2 regions of the Paenibacillus donghaensis genome follow, and region 1 is predicted to be linked to the other one. Evidence: riboswitches for the same ligand, from Rfam matches in the RefSeq annotation. Region 1 holds a riboswitch; the other holds the start of a gene.

Region 1 (7,863 bases):
ACTGAGGACAAGTTCATTCATTTGCCCGTCTCCCCTCTATCGTCTAAAATATATGAATATATCATAATTGTTGGCTGAAAGTTGCTGCGGCATAATGCCAGAAAAAAATGGAATATAAGAATACCTGTTCCCGTTCATTATACATTGAAGTTTTCATCCTTGCAAACCATAATATATAGTAATTTAAGGAGCCTTAATCTATGGATATTACCTCAATCATCGGCCTTTTGGCCGGACTTGCCGCCTTGATCGGCGGTTTTCTATGGGAAGGCGGCAGCCTCTCCGGCCTGCTGCAGCTGAACGCGGCCCTGATTGTGTTCGGCGGCACGCTGGCTGCGGTTATGGTCAGCTTCCCTTCCGGCAGACTGCGCCAAGTTCCTGCAGCGCTGCGCATGGCCTTCGGCCGCCATTCGGCGGATGATGCCGCCAAAGCCGAGGAGCTCATCGCCATGGCCGCTGTTACCCGTCGAAGCGGTGTACTGACGCTGGAGAAAACAGCGGAAGAGCACCCGGACGCTTTTACCCGCGAAGGACTGCTGCTGATTGTAGACGGCACAGATCCGGACCAGGTACGGCAGATTATGGAGCTGGAAATGGACGCCAAAGAAGCCAAATATGAAGGATACGCCAAAGTCTTCGAAGCCGCCGGCGGGTACGCCCCAACCATGGGAATCATCGGCACCGTGATGGGTCTGATCCGTGTGCTGAGCAGCCTGAGCGATCCGTCAGATCTGGGCGGTTCCATTGCGGTTGCATTCGCGGCCACCCTGTATGGTGTTGCCAGTGCCAACCTATTATTTTTACCCATTGCCTCCAAAATCAAATCCCGCAGCGAAGGCCGGCTGCACAGCATGGAGATGCTGCTGGTCGGCATCCTGGCCTTGCAGAACGGGGAACATCCGCTAATGGTGCGCAAGAAGCTGAACTCCTTCCTGCCGGATGAAACGGCTGTAAGCCGCCGGGAAGCAGGAGGTTCATAATGAGACAAAGAGGGCGACGCAAGCAGCGTAATGTGGTGCCTGAGAGCCGTGACCGCTGGATGATTACCTACGCGGATCTGATTACGCTGCTGCTGATTTTCTTCGTAATCATGTTTGCCATGAGCAGCCTGGATACAGCCAAATATAACAGCGTTACCGGCTCCTTGTCAGAGACCTTCAAATCAGGTGGTTCTGTGCTGGATGGAGGAAACGGTGAGCTTGACGGAAACAAAGGCACAGAATCTGGAGGACCGGGGGTAGTTCCGGCTCCCCAGAGTACAGACTTGCCGGGTAACGGCGCAGACAGCGGCGGGACAGGCACTGAAGGCAGTGTTCAGCCCTCTTCGTCACCGGCTCCGGGCGCAGCCGCAGCAGTGGGGCCGCCATCGGAGCGTGAGCTGGCATTCCGTGAACAGGAGGCCAAACTGGCGGAGCTGGTAGGAGTCATCACACGTTATGTGGAGGATAATAATCTGGATAACCAGATTTTTGTGGCCGACAAGCCGCAGGGCATTGCCATCACCTTAAGCGACCGCTTTCTGTTCGATATCGGCAGAGCCGAGCTGAAAGCCCCTGCCCTGCCTGCTCTGACCCAGCTGTCGGAGTTGTTTGGGGGCATCGGGGCCAAGATCAGCATTGAGGGACATACGGACAATACGCCTGTATCCTCCGCTTCCCGATACAATGACAACTGGGAGCTGTCGGGAGCCAGAGCGCTGTCGGTACTGCGCTTCTTCCTGGACAGTGAAGGGCTGGACCCGGACAGCTTCCAATATGCAGGATATGCTGACACCCGTCCTGCGGCTGACAACAGTACCGCTGCCGGACAGCAGAAGAACCGCCGTGTGGAGATTATTGTGCTGCGGCAGCTGCAGGAGGAGGAATAAGCGGATTTCAGTAGAATATATACCGAAAATTCGCTTTTCCACTTCCTGTAAAAAGGAGTTCAGGACCGATGACTACCGCAAACGGAACCTCACGGGACTCCGCCCGTTTCTTAAACCGCATACAGCTGCTCTTGTCATTGCTGTTCAATACATTATTTCAAGTTTTTGCAATCATGCTGGCGGGTGGACTGGTCTACTATCAAAAGACAGACCTCACACATTAGTGACATCAATGTGCAAAGCCTGTCTTTTAAAAATATAAGATTCTTTATTCTTCTTGTTGTACTAATTACCAAAAATTACATTTAAATTATCCCTATTCGCTCAACAGCTCGCGGTAAGCCGCAGCGTCCAGCAGGCCGGCAATCGCGGCGAACTCGCCCTCAATCTCTACCTCGAAAATCCATCCCTCGCCATAAGGCTGGTCATTGATCAGCTCCGGGCTGGCCTCCAGCGCGTCGTTAATACGGGTGACCTTGCCGGAAACCGGTGAATATAATTCAGAAACGGTCTTAACAGATTCAATGCTGCCTACGCTGTCACCGGCTGTGATGGAGGAGCCTACGTCCGGGAACTCCACAAACACGATATCTCCCAACAAATGCTGGGCATGATCGGTGATGCCAATCCGCACTACCTGACCTGCTGCCTGCTGTGCCCACTCATGCTCTTCGCTGTATAGCAGGTTGTCTAACACTTCGCTCATACACTAGCCGCCTCTTTTCCAAAATGAAGTTGTAAATTTAGTTATAGCCTAAGTTATCTGGCTGCGCTATGTCAATATTACTGACAGGAAATTTAAATTTGTCGACTTTTTGACGTTTTTTTGTTGACAGCGGTACGCGATTGCCGTTTTAATGGAGTCAGCAGCATTTCATACGTTTTGCGAATGATGGCATAGGGAGAGACTGTCTCAAGAAGACGGCGCCGAAGGAGTAAGCTCTGGTTAGAGTGAATCTCTCAGGCAAAAGGACCTTTGCCGGACGCATCTCTGGAGAGCATCAGGATACGCGAGCAGCGAAGCAGCGCCCTGATCACCAACGGGGAAACCTCACCGGGAGCCTGATCCGGTGCAGGGTAACTCTCAGGTACCAAGGACAGAGCGGGAATCCAATTTATGCCATTCGGCATGATGGTTTCCGCCTGTCCTTTTTTTGTGCAGCGGCAGGTGAAGCAGCTCGATCAGATCAAAAGGAGTGAGGGAATGGAAACATTGAAGCGTACGCCATTTTATGAGCTATATTCCGCTTATGCGGATTCGAGATGTATCGACTTCGGCGGCTGGGAGCTGCCGGTGCAGTTCACAGGCATAGTGAAGGAGCATGAAGCCGTCCGCCAGCAGGCCGGACTGTTCGACGTCTCGCATATGGGCGAATTCATGTTGACGGGCAGCGGAGCTGAAGCCTTCCTGCAGCATATGACCACGAACGATGTCAGCATGCTGACCGACGGCGGGGCGCAGTATACGCTGCTCTGTTACCCAGGCGGCGGCGTTGTCGATGATCTGCTGGTCTACCGGCTCGGCGAGCACCGCTATATGCTGGTCGTCAACGCCTCCAACATCGACAAGGACTTCCAGTGGCTGGAGCAGCATCTGGACCCCGCCTTCGGCGAAGTCAGCCTCACCAATGTCTCTGACGAGACGCTGCTGCTGGCGCTGCAGGGGCCGCTGGCCGAGACGATTATGGCTGCTGTTTCCACTGAGCCGCTGGAAGGGCTGAAGCCCTTCCGGTTCATCGAAGACGCCACCGTCTGCGGCGTGAAGGTCCTGCTCTCCCGCACCGGCTACACCGGAGAGGACGGCTTCGAGCTGTACGCACCGCTGGAAGCCGCCGCCACGCTCTGGAACGGACTGCTGGCTGCAGGTGCTCCGCACGGACTGACACCAGCCGGGCTTGGCGCACGCGACACGCTGCGCTTCGAAGCCAAGCTGCCGCTGTACGGGCAGGAGCTGTCGGCGGACATCACGCCGCTGGAAGCCGGAGTCCAGTTCTTCGTGAAGCTGGACAAAGGCGACTTCATCGGCCGCGAGGCCCTGCTCCAGCAGAAGGAAGCCGGCCTTCCCCGCCGTCTGGTCGGTCTGGAGATGATCGACCGCGGCATTCCCCGCTCCCATTATCCGGTGTACGCGGCCGACGGCAGCAAGATCGGTGAAGTGACCACCGGAACGCAGTCCCCTACGCTGAAGCGCAGCCTTGGACTGGCACTGATCGATGCCGCTTATAGTGAAATCGGCACAGAGGTTAACGTGGAGATCCGCGGCAAGCAGCTGAAGGCTGTCGTGGTGAAAGCCCCTTTTTATAAGAAGACAACTCAAGGAGTGAAGCCGTAATGAAGCACCGTTATCTGCCCATGACCGCGCAGGACCGCACCGAGATGATGGAGACCGTCGGGATTACGTCCATCGACGAGCTGTTCGCCGATATTCCCCAGGCTGTCCGCTATCAGGGAACGATGCCTATGTCTGAGCCACTGGATGAATATGCCCTGCTTCGCCACATGAAAGGCCTGGCAGACAAGAATGCCGACTTCGACACCCATGCCAGCTTCCTTGGCGCGGGACTCTACGACCACCATATTCCCGTAGTCATTAACCATGTGATCTCCCGCTCCGAATTCTATACAGCTTACACCCCTTACCAGCCGGAGATCAGCCAGGGGGAACTGCAGGCAATCTTCGAATTCCAGTCCTATATCTGCGAGCTGACCGGCATGAAGGTAGCTAATGCCAGCATGTATGATGGGGCTACTGCCTTCGCCGAAGCGGCTGTTCTGGCCGCCGGAGCCACCAAACGCAAGAAGCTGATTGTCTCCCGCACCGTTCATCCCGAAACGCGCCAGGTGCTGCGCACCTCTGCGAATGCTTGGGGCCTTGACGTGGTGGAGATTGACTATAAAGACGGCGTTACCGATCAAGCGAAGCTGGCCGAAGCCATCGACGGCGACACCGCCGCCGTGCTGGTGCAGTCGCCCAACTTCTTCGGCTGCATCGAGGATCTGCGCGCGGTAGAACCGCTGATCCATGAGGTCAAGGGGCTGCTCGTGGTCAGCGCCAATCCGATTGCCCTCGGCGTGCTGGAGACACCGGGCAAGCTCGGCGCCGATATCGTCGTCGGAGACGCCCAGCCGCTCGGCATTCCGGCTTCGCTTGGCGGCCCTACCTGCGGCTTCTTCGCCGTAGCCGAGCCGCTGATGCGCCGCATGCCGGGCCGGATTGTCGGCCAGACCGTAGACCGCAGCGGCAAGCGCGGCTTCGTACTGACGCTGCAGGCCCGCGAGCAGCATATCCGCCGCGAGAAGGCTACGTCGAACATCTGCTCCAATCAGGCGCTGCTGGCGCTCTGCGCTTCCGTCTACCTCTCGGTGATGGGCAAGGAAGGCATGCGCGAGGTCGGCGAGCTGAATATCCGCAAGAGCCATTACGCGGCAGGCAGGCTGGCAGAGCTAAGCGGTGCAGAACGCTGCTTCTCCGCCCCATTCTTCAATGAGTTTGTACTGAAGCTTCCCGAGGGAAGCGACGTCAAGAAAATTAATTCCAAGCTGATCAGGCAGGGCTACATCGGCGGCTACGATCTGGGCCGCGATTATCCCGAGCTGGCCGGACATATGCTGGTTGCCGTTACGGAGAAGAGAAGCAAGACTGAAATCGACCAATTCGCAAGCGTACTGGAGGGCTGTGTATGAAGCCGGAACAAAGTCTGATTTTTGAATTAAGCCGCCCGGGCCGCTCGGCCTACTCTTTGCCGGTCTGTGATGTCCCTGAGGAGCAGAGCCTTGATACCATGATCCCGGAAGGGCTGCTGCGCAGCGAGCCGGCAGTGCTGCCTGAAGTGTCGGAAGTGGATGTGATCCGCCACTATACTTCCCTCTCCCGGCGCAATTTCGGGGTAGACAACGGCTTCTATCCGCTGGGCTCCTGTACGATGAAATATAACCCGAAGATCAATGAAGATGTCGCCCGTTTCCCAGGCCTGGCCAAGATTCATCCTTACCAGCCGGAGGAGAGCATCCAGGGCGCGCTGGAACTGATGTACACGCTGCAGAAGGACCTTGCCGCCCTGACCGGCATGGACGCCGTTTCTCTCCAGCCTGCCGCCGGTGCCCATGGGGAATGGACCGGCCTGATGATGATCCGCGCCTACCATGAGAGCCGCGGCGAGACCCGCACCAAGGTCATTGTGCCGGACTCCTCACACGGCACCAATCCGGCCAGCGCCGCAGCAGCCGGTCTCGATACGATAACCATTCCTTCCAACGAGAAGGGAATGGTTGATCTGGACGCGCTGCGGGCGGCAGTCGGCAGCGACACCGCAGCGCTTATGCTGACCAACCCGAGCACACTCGGCCTGTTCGAGACACAGATCGTTGAGATCGCCGCTATTGTGCATGAAGCAGGCGGCCTGCTCTATTATGATGGAGCCAACTCCAATGCGATCATGGGCATTACCCGTCCGGGCGACATGGGTTTCGACGTGGTGCATCTTAACCTGCACAAGACGATGAGCACACCGCACGGCGGCGGCGGACCGGGAGCAGGACCGGTTGGCGTGAAGACCCGGCTGATTCCGTTCCTGCCGCAGCCAACCGTTGCCAAGCAAGAAGACGGCAGCTACACGCTGGATTTCGGCGGACCGTTGTCGATTGGACGGGTGAAGGCTTACTACGGCAACTTCGGCATTCTGGTCCGCGCTTACGCCTATATCCGCACTTACGGTCCGGACGGACTGCGCGAGGTGTCGGAGAACGCTGTGCTGAACGCCAACTATATGATGCACCGCCTGGCTCCTTATTTCGAAATTCCATATCCAGGTGTCTGCAAGCATGAGTTCGTGATGTCAGGCCGGGGATTGAAGCAATACGGTGTGCGCACGCTCGACGTAGCCAAACGGCTGCTCGATTTCGGCTACCACCCGCCTACAGTCTACTTCCCGCTTACCGTCGAAGAGTGCCTGATGATCGAACCGACCGAAACCGAAAGCAAGGAAACGCTCGACGGCTTCATTGAGACGATGATCCAAATCGTCAAGGAAGCCCAGGAAACGCCGGAGATTGTGATCAACGCGCCACATACGACGGAGATCAGCCGTCTGGATGAGACTCAGGCCGCGCGCAAGCCGGTGCTGAACTGCTCCTGCGGGTAACCGAATATACGAAGCGGCTAATCCGCAAGTCTGTTTATAGACTTGCAGATTAGCCGCTTTTTTTCATTATAAATACCAACATGCCTGAAATGCGGAAACCCCCACTCATTGAGCCAGCTTCTTGGCAAATTGCCATCTGTCACTGACACTCATCTTGGAGTAGATGCTCTTGATCATGTTGCGCACCGTCCCTTCGCTGATGTTCAGCTCATTGGATATGTACAGCGCGCTCTTCTGCAGGGACCACAGGCCGGCGACTTCCCGCTCCCTGTCAGTTAACCCATATTCATGGAAGCTGCGCAGTTGAGAGCAGTCCGCTCCAGCCTTAGCCCATCCGCATAAGGGGGAATCACCATTGAGTATTATTGAAGCCAAACAACTGTCCAAATCCTTCATGCAGGCAGTGAAAGAGCCGGGTCTGAGGGGTTCGGTCAAACATCTGTTTGTGCCCAGACATATCAAAAAAACGGCGGTGAACGCTCTCGATCTAACCATTGAAGCCGGGGAGTCGGTAGCCTATGTAGGTCCAAACGGAGCAGGCAAGTCCACCACGCTCAAAATGCTGACCGGCATTCTGCTGCCCACCTCCGGCTCCGTAACAGTAAACGGAATCAATCCCTACAAAAACCGGATCGAAAATGCTGCCCAGATCGGAGCGGTGTTCGGCCAGCGCACCCAACTGTGGTGGGACATTCCGATTACCGAGTCTTTCTCCCTGCTGAAGGATATCTATCAGATTCCGAGCGTGGTCTACAAAGCCAATCTGGACATGTTCACCGAGCTGCTGGGGATGAACGAATTCATTCATCTGTCCGCTAGGAAGCTGTCGCTTGGGCAGCGGATGCGCGCCGATCT
Region 2 (7,863 bases), 3.8 Mb from region 1:
TGGAGGCGCTGGGTGTGCCCCAGCCGGAGCAGCAATCTGTGATGCTGACACTTGATAAGCTGGCGAAGATCGGCAGCGCCGGAGTGGGCAGCGAGCTGCTGGCCAAAGGGCTGGATGCCGCTGCAACGGATGCCATCCTGCAGCTGATCGCTGCGGAAACACCGGACTTCGCGCAGCTGTCGGCGCAATACGGCCTGGTTGGCAAGCCGGGTGCGAAGGATGTGCTGGCTCTCCAACTGCTGCTTCGCGCCATCGGCCTGGAAGATACATGCCGCTTTGATCCCTTCCTGTCACGCGGCCTCTCCTTCTATACCGGCACCGTATATGAAATCTTCGATGCTTCGGGCGTCTTCCCTTCAAGCCTTGGAGGCGGCGGCCGGTATGACGCAATCATCGGACAGCTGGTAGGTCGCGAGGACATCCCCTACCCTACGGTTGGGCTGTCGTTCGGGATGGAGTCCATCATGGCACTGCTGGCCGAACGGTCCGGTACGGTGAGTACCGCAGCCGAGGTCGTGGTGCTGCCGATTGGCGACACCCTGCCACAGGCGCTGCTGGCCGCCGCCGGATTACGCGCGGCGGGTATCCGCACGGCGCTGGATACCAGCGGGCGCAAGCTGAAGAAGCTGCTGGCTGCTGCGGTGGCCGCAGGCAACCGCTACGCGCTGCTGATCGGCGAGAGCGAAGCCGCCGCCGGCAAGGTGCAGCTGAAGGATATGCAGCAACGGGAGGAGCTAACGTTGACGGTTGAGGAGGCCATTGCGCTTATTTCCAAACGGAAGCTTTTATAATAAAATGGGAGATACCAGTTTAGTTGCAAATCTACTACTTAGGTCCTCTGAAGATGTAAAATGCTACACTACTAGAGATTTCAGAGAAATTAGCTGCAAAAGTGCATTTAATTTCGCTGGAATTCCTGTTATTGGGCAAATACGTGCGAATCTGCAACTATTTTCAAGTAAAACGATGGTTTAAGGCTCAGAATCCGATATTAGATGCGTTTTCGCACTTATTTGCTCTAAAACAGCAAAAATCTTCGAATTAGATGCAGATTCGCAACTAATTCGGTGTGGACTGGACTGATGTGGTTTGATGCTCCCCTCCTATTGGGTCCTAAGTAGTAACCGATTCTGCAGCTAATTCCTCTGAAAGCTCCAGCGTTGCCTTAAACATCCTCAGCGTGACCTAAATAGTAACAAGCAATGATCCCTAATCATAAGGAGTGCTCAATCATGACTATCACTTATCAAATAAACACCCCGCTCACGGCCAAGCAAGCGGCAGATATCTTCATCAGCTCCGGGATCAAACGTCCGGTGGAGGACCTGGCCCGCATCGGCCGAATGCTGGAGCATGCCGACATTCTGGTGACCGCCTGGGACGGGGATCAGCCCGTGGGGCTGGCCCGGGCCATCACCGACTATGCCTACTGCTGCTATTTATCCGATCTCGCGGTATGCCGTGAGTATCAGCAGCAGGGTATTGGCAAGAAACTGATCGCCACGCTGCAGGAGCATCTGGGCGAGGAGTCGATGCTGCTGCTGCTCGCCGCTCCGTCCGCGATCGACTATTACCCGCAGATCGGCTTCGAGAAGCTGACGAGTGCCTTTCTGATCCCGCGCAGCAAGTAGAGCCTGGCGTTTACAGTGGTGTGCATGTACAGTAAGATGCCGCGCCGCTGTACTCATCCCATAAATCCAAACAGCGGCAGTCTTGGACGAGAAACTATAGTCCTGGACTGCCGCTGTTTTATTGAATTATCGTTTCCGTAAGCATCAATTAGCCCCAAAGCAACAACGAATCCAACACTTCTACATTCTTCAGATTTTTGCCACAAAAGTATGCTCTGCGAAATTGGAAAGCTCGATAAAATGATTTCTTTCGTAAAACCTTTTGGCCCCGCTATTGGATTTAGCCACACGTAAGAATATATTGTCCATTCCCATTACTTTCGACATACGGTGAATACTATTTTTCAACATCAGGCTTCCATAACCGCGGCTCTGGTATTCGGGATGTATAACAAAATCTCGAATATACTCACCTGTAATAATATAGGCGCCAATCAATTTGTCATCCATCCAAAAAGATCTTACCCGTTCTTCTGATTCGTAATCTTGTAGGGAATTCATGAAATGATCCGGATCTTTTTGGTAGCTATCTGTGCTCCAGCCATTTTCAAGATTCAAGTCATAATAAGCTTTCTCAAATAATTGAATAAAATGGCTGAGCATCTCCGGGGAAAATCCTTTTTCTACAAGTGGTAATGTCTCCGGCATTTTCATTTCCTTGCTGAAATCATACTGAAGCTGAAAACCTTCCATATCGGTCACAAAACCATGTTCTTTAAGAAATTGAATCAGTTCCCTATTTTTCCCATACACATTAAAACAAACTTCTCTTGTTTCATTTGGGCTAAAATGTCTACTAAGTTGCTTCCCCATAAAATTTAATAAGGTTTCATCATGGCTGTAACGAGCAAAAACCGCAAATGCCATGATATAATCATCATCCTCAACGATACAATATGCACCATGATTTAGAAGTGAATCTTCATAATCAATACTCCCAATTTCACAGTGTTTCCATTAGTTCAAACTATTTGTAATCTTCTATTAACATACCCTTGAATGATTTCAAATCCCGTACTTGTATATAGCTGTAACGCTTTCTCGTTACTAGCTAACACCTCTAAATCAACACCATTTGGATCCTGTTCCAGACCTCGATTTACAGCAAATTCAAGTATTTTCCTTCCATAACCTTCTCCTTGATACTTACTATTAACAAAGAATAGGGGAATTTCTGCATTAGCAATAATTGCCGCACCTATCATTTCCCCTTCTTTAAAGAACAAATAAAAATTATCTTTATCTATCAATCTTTCTTTTCTATGATGCGCTAAAGTATCTTTACTTGCACTCAAATACCAGTTATGAGGGGTAATATCATTCTCTGCTCTTAATTTTGAGAACGCTTCACTTTCAAGGCTGATTTCCTGCATATAATATTCGTCTTCATATTTCTTCACATCAAGTTCTGGTTCTTTATATTTACCACTAATATATTTGAGTTTATAATATGAGAACCAATAATCAAACCCAATCTCGTCAAAAAAACCTTCCCAAATTCCATTCTTTATATGACAAGTATTAATCGAGGTAACAGAATTTCCCTCCATCCGTTTTTTAGCCTCAGCCCAAAGTTGTGAACCTATTGATTTAATATGTTCCTCGGATGAAATCCCCATTTCAAAGTCACACTTATTTTCATATACATTCATATGAATAAAACCCTTTATTCCATCTTCATCGTATACTAGGATTTGTTTCGAATTTCTTATATTTTCTATTTCTTCATATGTAGGTTTATTTTCTCTTGTATAAATATCTATAATCTCATTCATATCATTGTTCGTAAAATTTCTAATCATTTTACCTCACCTTTTCTTTAACAATATTTCGCTACAATTTCTTCTTCAGAAAAAATTGTTTAATTCCTTCCGGATATTCATCATTCACGGCAAAAACCTCATAGCCCATGCGCTGATAAAATTCCGGCGATTGATATGTAAATGTGCAAGTATGAGCAAATATACAGCCAAGCTCTTTCCCTTGTCTCTCTGCTTCTACTATCATGATTTTTCCATATCCTTTGTTTCTGTATTCATCAGCTATCCAAAATACATCAAGATACAAACCATAAGACCAGGTTTCACAAAACAAGCCTCCTACGACTTTGCCTGATTCATCTTTTAGATATAAATTTATATCCTTGCCAGGTTTCTTGAGTAAACCATTTGTTGCACGAACATTGTACTCATATAGATTGTCACACACCTGATTGTAATCAGTATCCTTCGAGTCTGCTGTAATCTTGATATTATCTAAAATTATATCTGACAAATTCTCACCCCATAAATTGATTACAGTATCTTTCATTATATTCTACTAATCAAATTATACTGTAGGAAAGCTTTTACATAGTGGTAGAGAACTATTAAAGCTAAACTATCCTACTAGGCTTTTCGCCTGCCTGCATCCATCTGCCTTCTGTTACGGACCGAGGGGCCGCTATTTGTGCTAAATTTGGCTTATATGGTGCTTTTACGGACTGAGGAGCCGCTATTGGAGTAACTTTGCTTCGTTTGATGCCTGAATTCGCCGAATAAGGGTCTTACGGTCCGCAACTGTAGAAAAATAGGCAAAATCGCATAAATAGAGGCTATAGTGTCCGTAGTGAAGGGGTTGATTAGTTAATATGGAATTAAGTGGCTGTTGTTGATTCTGTACTATTTCTTTCCCTCTTTCTTCTATTCGTCGAATACAAAACAAATAATAGAATAAACCATAAAGGCGTCAACAATAAGGCCGGACGCGTGTCTTCAGCAAACAGCATAATGATGAGTATTATCGCAAACAACGCCAGGACAACATAATTAATAAATGGTGTGAACGGTGCTTTAAATTTTGATTTGGCCTGCAATTCCGGCTTTGTTTTCTTATACCGCAAATGGCAAATCAGAACAACACCCCAAACCCAAATGAAACAAATGGCACTAATGGTTGTCACGATTCCAAAAGCTTGTTCGGGAATCAGCCTACTCAAAAGAGCTCCCACTGACAAGACAAGCGTGGATATGAATAAAGCATTGCTTGGTACATGATTTTTATTCAGCTTGGCAAAATGGGATGGGGCCTGGTCCTTCCTGCTTAAATTATAGAGAATCCGGCTTGTGGAGAACATCCCGCTGTTACAAGCAGACGCAGCTGAGGTTAATACGACAAAGTTAATAATTCCTGCGGCAATCGGGATCCCCACTAGACTGAACGTTTTGACAAAAGGACTCTCTGCCGGATTCAGCTCCGTCCATGCGTTGATGCTTAACAGGGCAATAATGGCACCAACGTAGAAAAATAGAATTCTTAATGGAATTTTATTAATAGCCGACGGAATGTTTTTCTCTGGATTGGAGGTTTCCGCTGCCGATACACCGACCAATTCTACCCCGACAAATGCAAATACAACCATTTGAAAGGAAAGTAAGAAACCTGAAATCCCATTTGGGAATACGCCTCCATGTGCCCAAATATTGCTGAGAGCAACCGTTCCGGCATCTGTCTTGAAACCAATCACCACCAGAAACGCTCCGATGGCAATCAACGCGAGGATCGTCACTACCTTGATTAGAGCAAACCAGAATTCCAATTCCCCAAAACTTTTTACAGTTAATAAATTAAGTCCTAATAAAATGATTAAACAAATGACAGCAGGTATCCATTGCGGGATGTCAAACCAATATTGCACATATACCCCAACAGCGATAATATCAGCCATTGCCGTCATGATCCAGCAGAACCAATAGGTCCATCCGGTTACAAATGCTGCCCGCGGTCCAAGATAGTCTTCGGCAATGTCTGTAAACGATTGATAACCTGCTTTAGACAACAGAAGTTCTCCTAATGCCCTCATCACAAAAAAAACGGCGATACCCACGATTAAGTAAGCAAAGATGATGGAGGGTCCTGCCAGCTGAATAGCTTTTCCTGATCCTAAAAATAGTCCGGTACCGATGGTTCCCCCAATTGCAATGAGCTGAACATGCCGATTCTGTAAATCTCTCTTTAATTCTTGTGGTGCCAAATGAAGCTCCCCCTCTACACTCTGGATAATTCTCGTTCTTGTATGTGAAATTATGAACAAGTGAAAATAACAACAAAAAAGAGACTGGAGGCGCTCCAATCTCTAGGTCTAAGAATATTAAATAAAATACATTATTTATTCTGAAGATTATCAAAATAACAAATAGATTATTCAGTACTCTTCTGTCCTTTTGCCTGAGATTGTGAACCCTTCGGCGCCGGGGAATCCCCACGGTCTCTCCAGAAGCTGCTCCTGCTATAGTGTGATCCATAGCAATCATAGCTTACAAGTTATTTAATTTTATGGTCATAACTTCATTTAAATATTTTTCAATATTACTTATAGTCAAATATTTTGTCAATAACATTAATTACAGCCGTGTTAACCCGTTGATTGATCATTTGATAATAAAGTAATAATGATTCCCAACTCATGCCACCGATAAGACCTATTGTTCTCATAAGTGCAGCTCCTCTTTCACTCTATTTCAATTATTATGCGCTCCTAACCGTCAGCGAGTAATCTGTTAGTGGTATTACGGCTAAATTGATTCACAGCACTAAACAGAGCTTTTACAGATGAGGCCATAATATCAACGTCAAAGCCGCAACCCCAATATACGCTACCGTCTGAAGCCGTGATACCGATATAAGAGACAGCTTGTGATTTAGAGCCTGTTTCCAGAGCGTGCTCTTTATAGATCAAATCGGTATAATGCATTCCAAGATCGGTTTGCAGAGCATTGCTGATCGCATCGAGTCTTCCGTTTCCGGTGCCTTCAATTTCCTTGACTTCATTGCCGGTCCGTATAGTGACGATGGTTTGAAAATCTTCATTGTCTGTAATGCGGTATTTGACAAACTCGACAGGTGTTTTTATATTTACATATTCCTTCAAGAAAATATCGTATATTTCATCGGGCATCAGTTCCTTTTGCTGCTGATCCGATACGTTTTTAACGAAGTATCCAAAGTTTTCGCCCATTTTCGTCGGGAGATCGAGTCCGTACTTCAACTGCAGCACGTATCCGATCCCGCCTTTGCCGGACTGGCTGTTAATGCGGATAATATCGCCTTCATACTCCCTACCGATGTCCTTGGGATCAATTAGCAGATAAGGGACCGACCAATGCCGGGGCTCCTTTTCCTCGAGCCATTTCATTCCTTTAGCAATGGCATCCTGATGCGAACCGGAGAAAGCGGTGAATACAAGCTCACCTCCGTAAGGATGTCTTTCGCCTACTCTCATTTTGGTCAGTCGTTCATAAACGCTGATGATCGCAGGGATGTTCTCAAAATTCAGCTTCGGGTCTACCCCGTGTGAATACATGTTTAGAGCCAGCGTCACAATGTCTACGTTCCCTGTTCTTTCCCCGTTTCCGAACAAAGTGCCTTCGACGCGCTGGGCTCCGGCCAGTACCCCCAGCTCCGCATCCGCCACACCCGTTCCCCTATCGTTATGCGGATGGAGCGACAAAATAACATGCTCCCGGAAATTCAGGTGCTCGCTCATATACTCGATCTGGCTGGCGTAGACGTGAGGCATCGACATGGATACCGTTGCAGGAAGATTGATGATGACTGGGTTCTCCGCCGTCGGCTGCCATACGCCGAGCACGCTGTTGCAGATGTCCAGCGCAAAATCAATTTCTGTACCTGTAAAGCTTTCGGGTGAATACTGGAACTGAAAATTCCCCTCCGTTTCCTCCGCGCACTGCTTCAACAGTTTGGCGCCATTCAAAGCGATGTCGATAATTTCTTTTTTGGATTTGCGGAATACCTGTTCCCGCTGCGCCACGGATGTCGAGTTGTACAAATGTACTACAGCTTTTTTCGCGCCTTTCAGCGCTTCAAAAGTTTTGCGGATAATATGCTCTCTCGATTGGCTAAGCACTTGGATCGTTACATCATCCGGAATCAATTCCTGCTCGATCAATGTGCGTAGAAAGGTGAACTCCGTTTCCGATGCTGCGGGAAATCCGACTTCGATTTCCTTAAATCCGATATCTACAAGCAATTTGAAGTATTCAAGCTTTTCCTCCAGATTCATCGGAACAATTAATGCCTGATTTCCGTCGCGAAGGTCGACGCTGCACCAAATCGGCGCCTCTGTAATATATTCCTTTTGGGTCCAGTTCAAGCTTGTCTCCGGCTGCATAAAATATCCTCTGGCGTATTTCTCAACATTTTTCATGGATATCCTTCCTTTCATCGATTTCTG

Evidence for each region. A riboswitch is a leader RNA that binds a small molecule or an ion and turns the genes downstream of it on or off. The one in region 1 is predicted to bind glycine.
Region 2: another riboswitch for glycine. It lies ahead of B9T62_RS06940 (amino acid permease); the one in region 1 lies ahead of gcvT (glycine cleavage system aminomethyltransferase GcvT).

Annotation. Positions count from the first base shown of each region.
Region 1 is NZ_CP021780.1:6,378,003-6,385,865, forward strand. It holds gene uvrB (excinuclease ABC subunit UvrB) at 1-21, opposite strand, end outside; gene B9T62_RS28925 (flagellar motor protein) at 201-980, shown strand; gene B9T62_RS28930 (flagellar motor protein MotB) at 980-1,867, shown strand; gene B9T62_RS39570 (hypothetical protein) at 1,936-2,091, shown strand; gene gcvH (glycine cleavage system protein GcvH) at 2,184-2,573, opposite strand; glycine riboswitch at 2,757-2,853, shown strand; gene B9T62_RS39575 (hypothetical protein) at 2,828-2,998, opposite strand; gene gcvT (glycine cleavage system aminomethyltransferase GcvT) at 3,072-4,199, shown strand; gene gcvPA (aminomethyl-transferring glycine dehydrogenase subunit GcvPA) at 4,199-5,551, shown strand; gene gcvPB (aminomethyl-transferring glycine dehydrogenase subunit GcvPB) at 5,548-7,008, shown strand; gene B9T62_RS28955 (helix-turn-helix transcriptional regulator) at 7,114-7,383, opposite strand; gene B9T62_RS28960 (ABC transporter ATP-binding protein) at 7,364-7,863, shown strand, end outside.
Region 2 is NZ_CP021780.1:1,653,207-1,661,069, reverse strand. It holds gene B9T62_RS06965 (histidine--tRNA ligase) at 1-791, shown strand, start outside; gene B9T62_RS06960 (GNAT family N-acetyltransferase) at 1,233-1,631, shown strand; gene B9T62_RS06955 (GNAT family N-acetyltransferase) at 1,821-2,498, opposite strand; gene B9T62_RS06950 (GNAT family N-acetyltransferase) at 2,594-3,433, opposite strand; gene B9T62_RS06945 (GNAT family N-acetyltransferase) at 3,465-3,941, opposite strand; gene B9T62_RS06940 (amino acid permease) at 4,267-5,643, opposite strand; glycine riboswitch at 5,816-5,896, opposite strand; gene leuA (2-isopropylmalate synthase) at 6,148-7,836, opposite strand.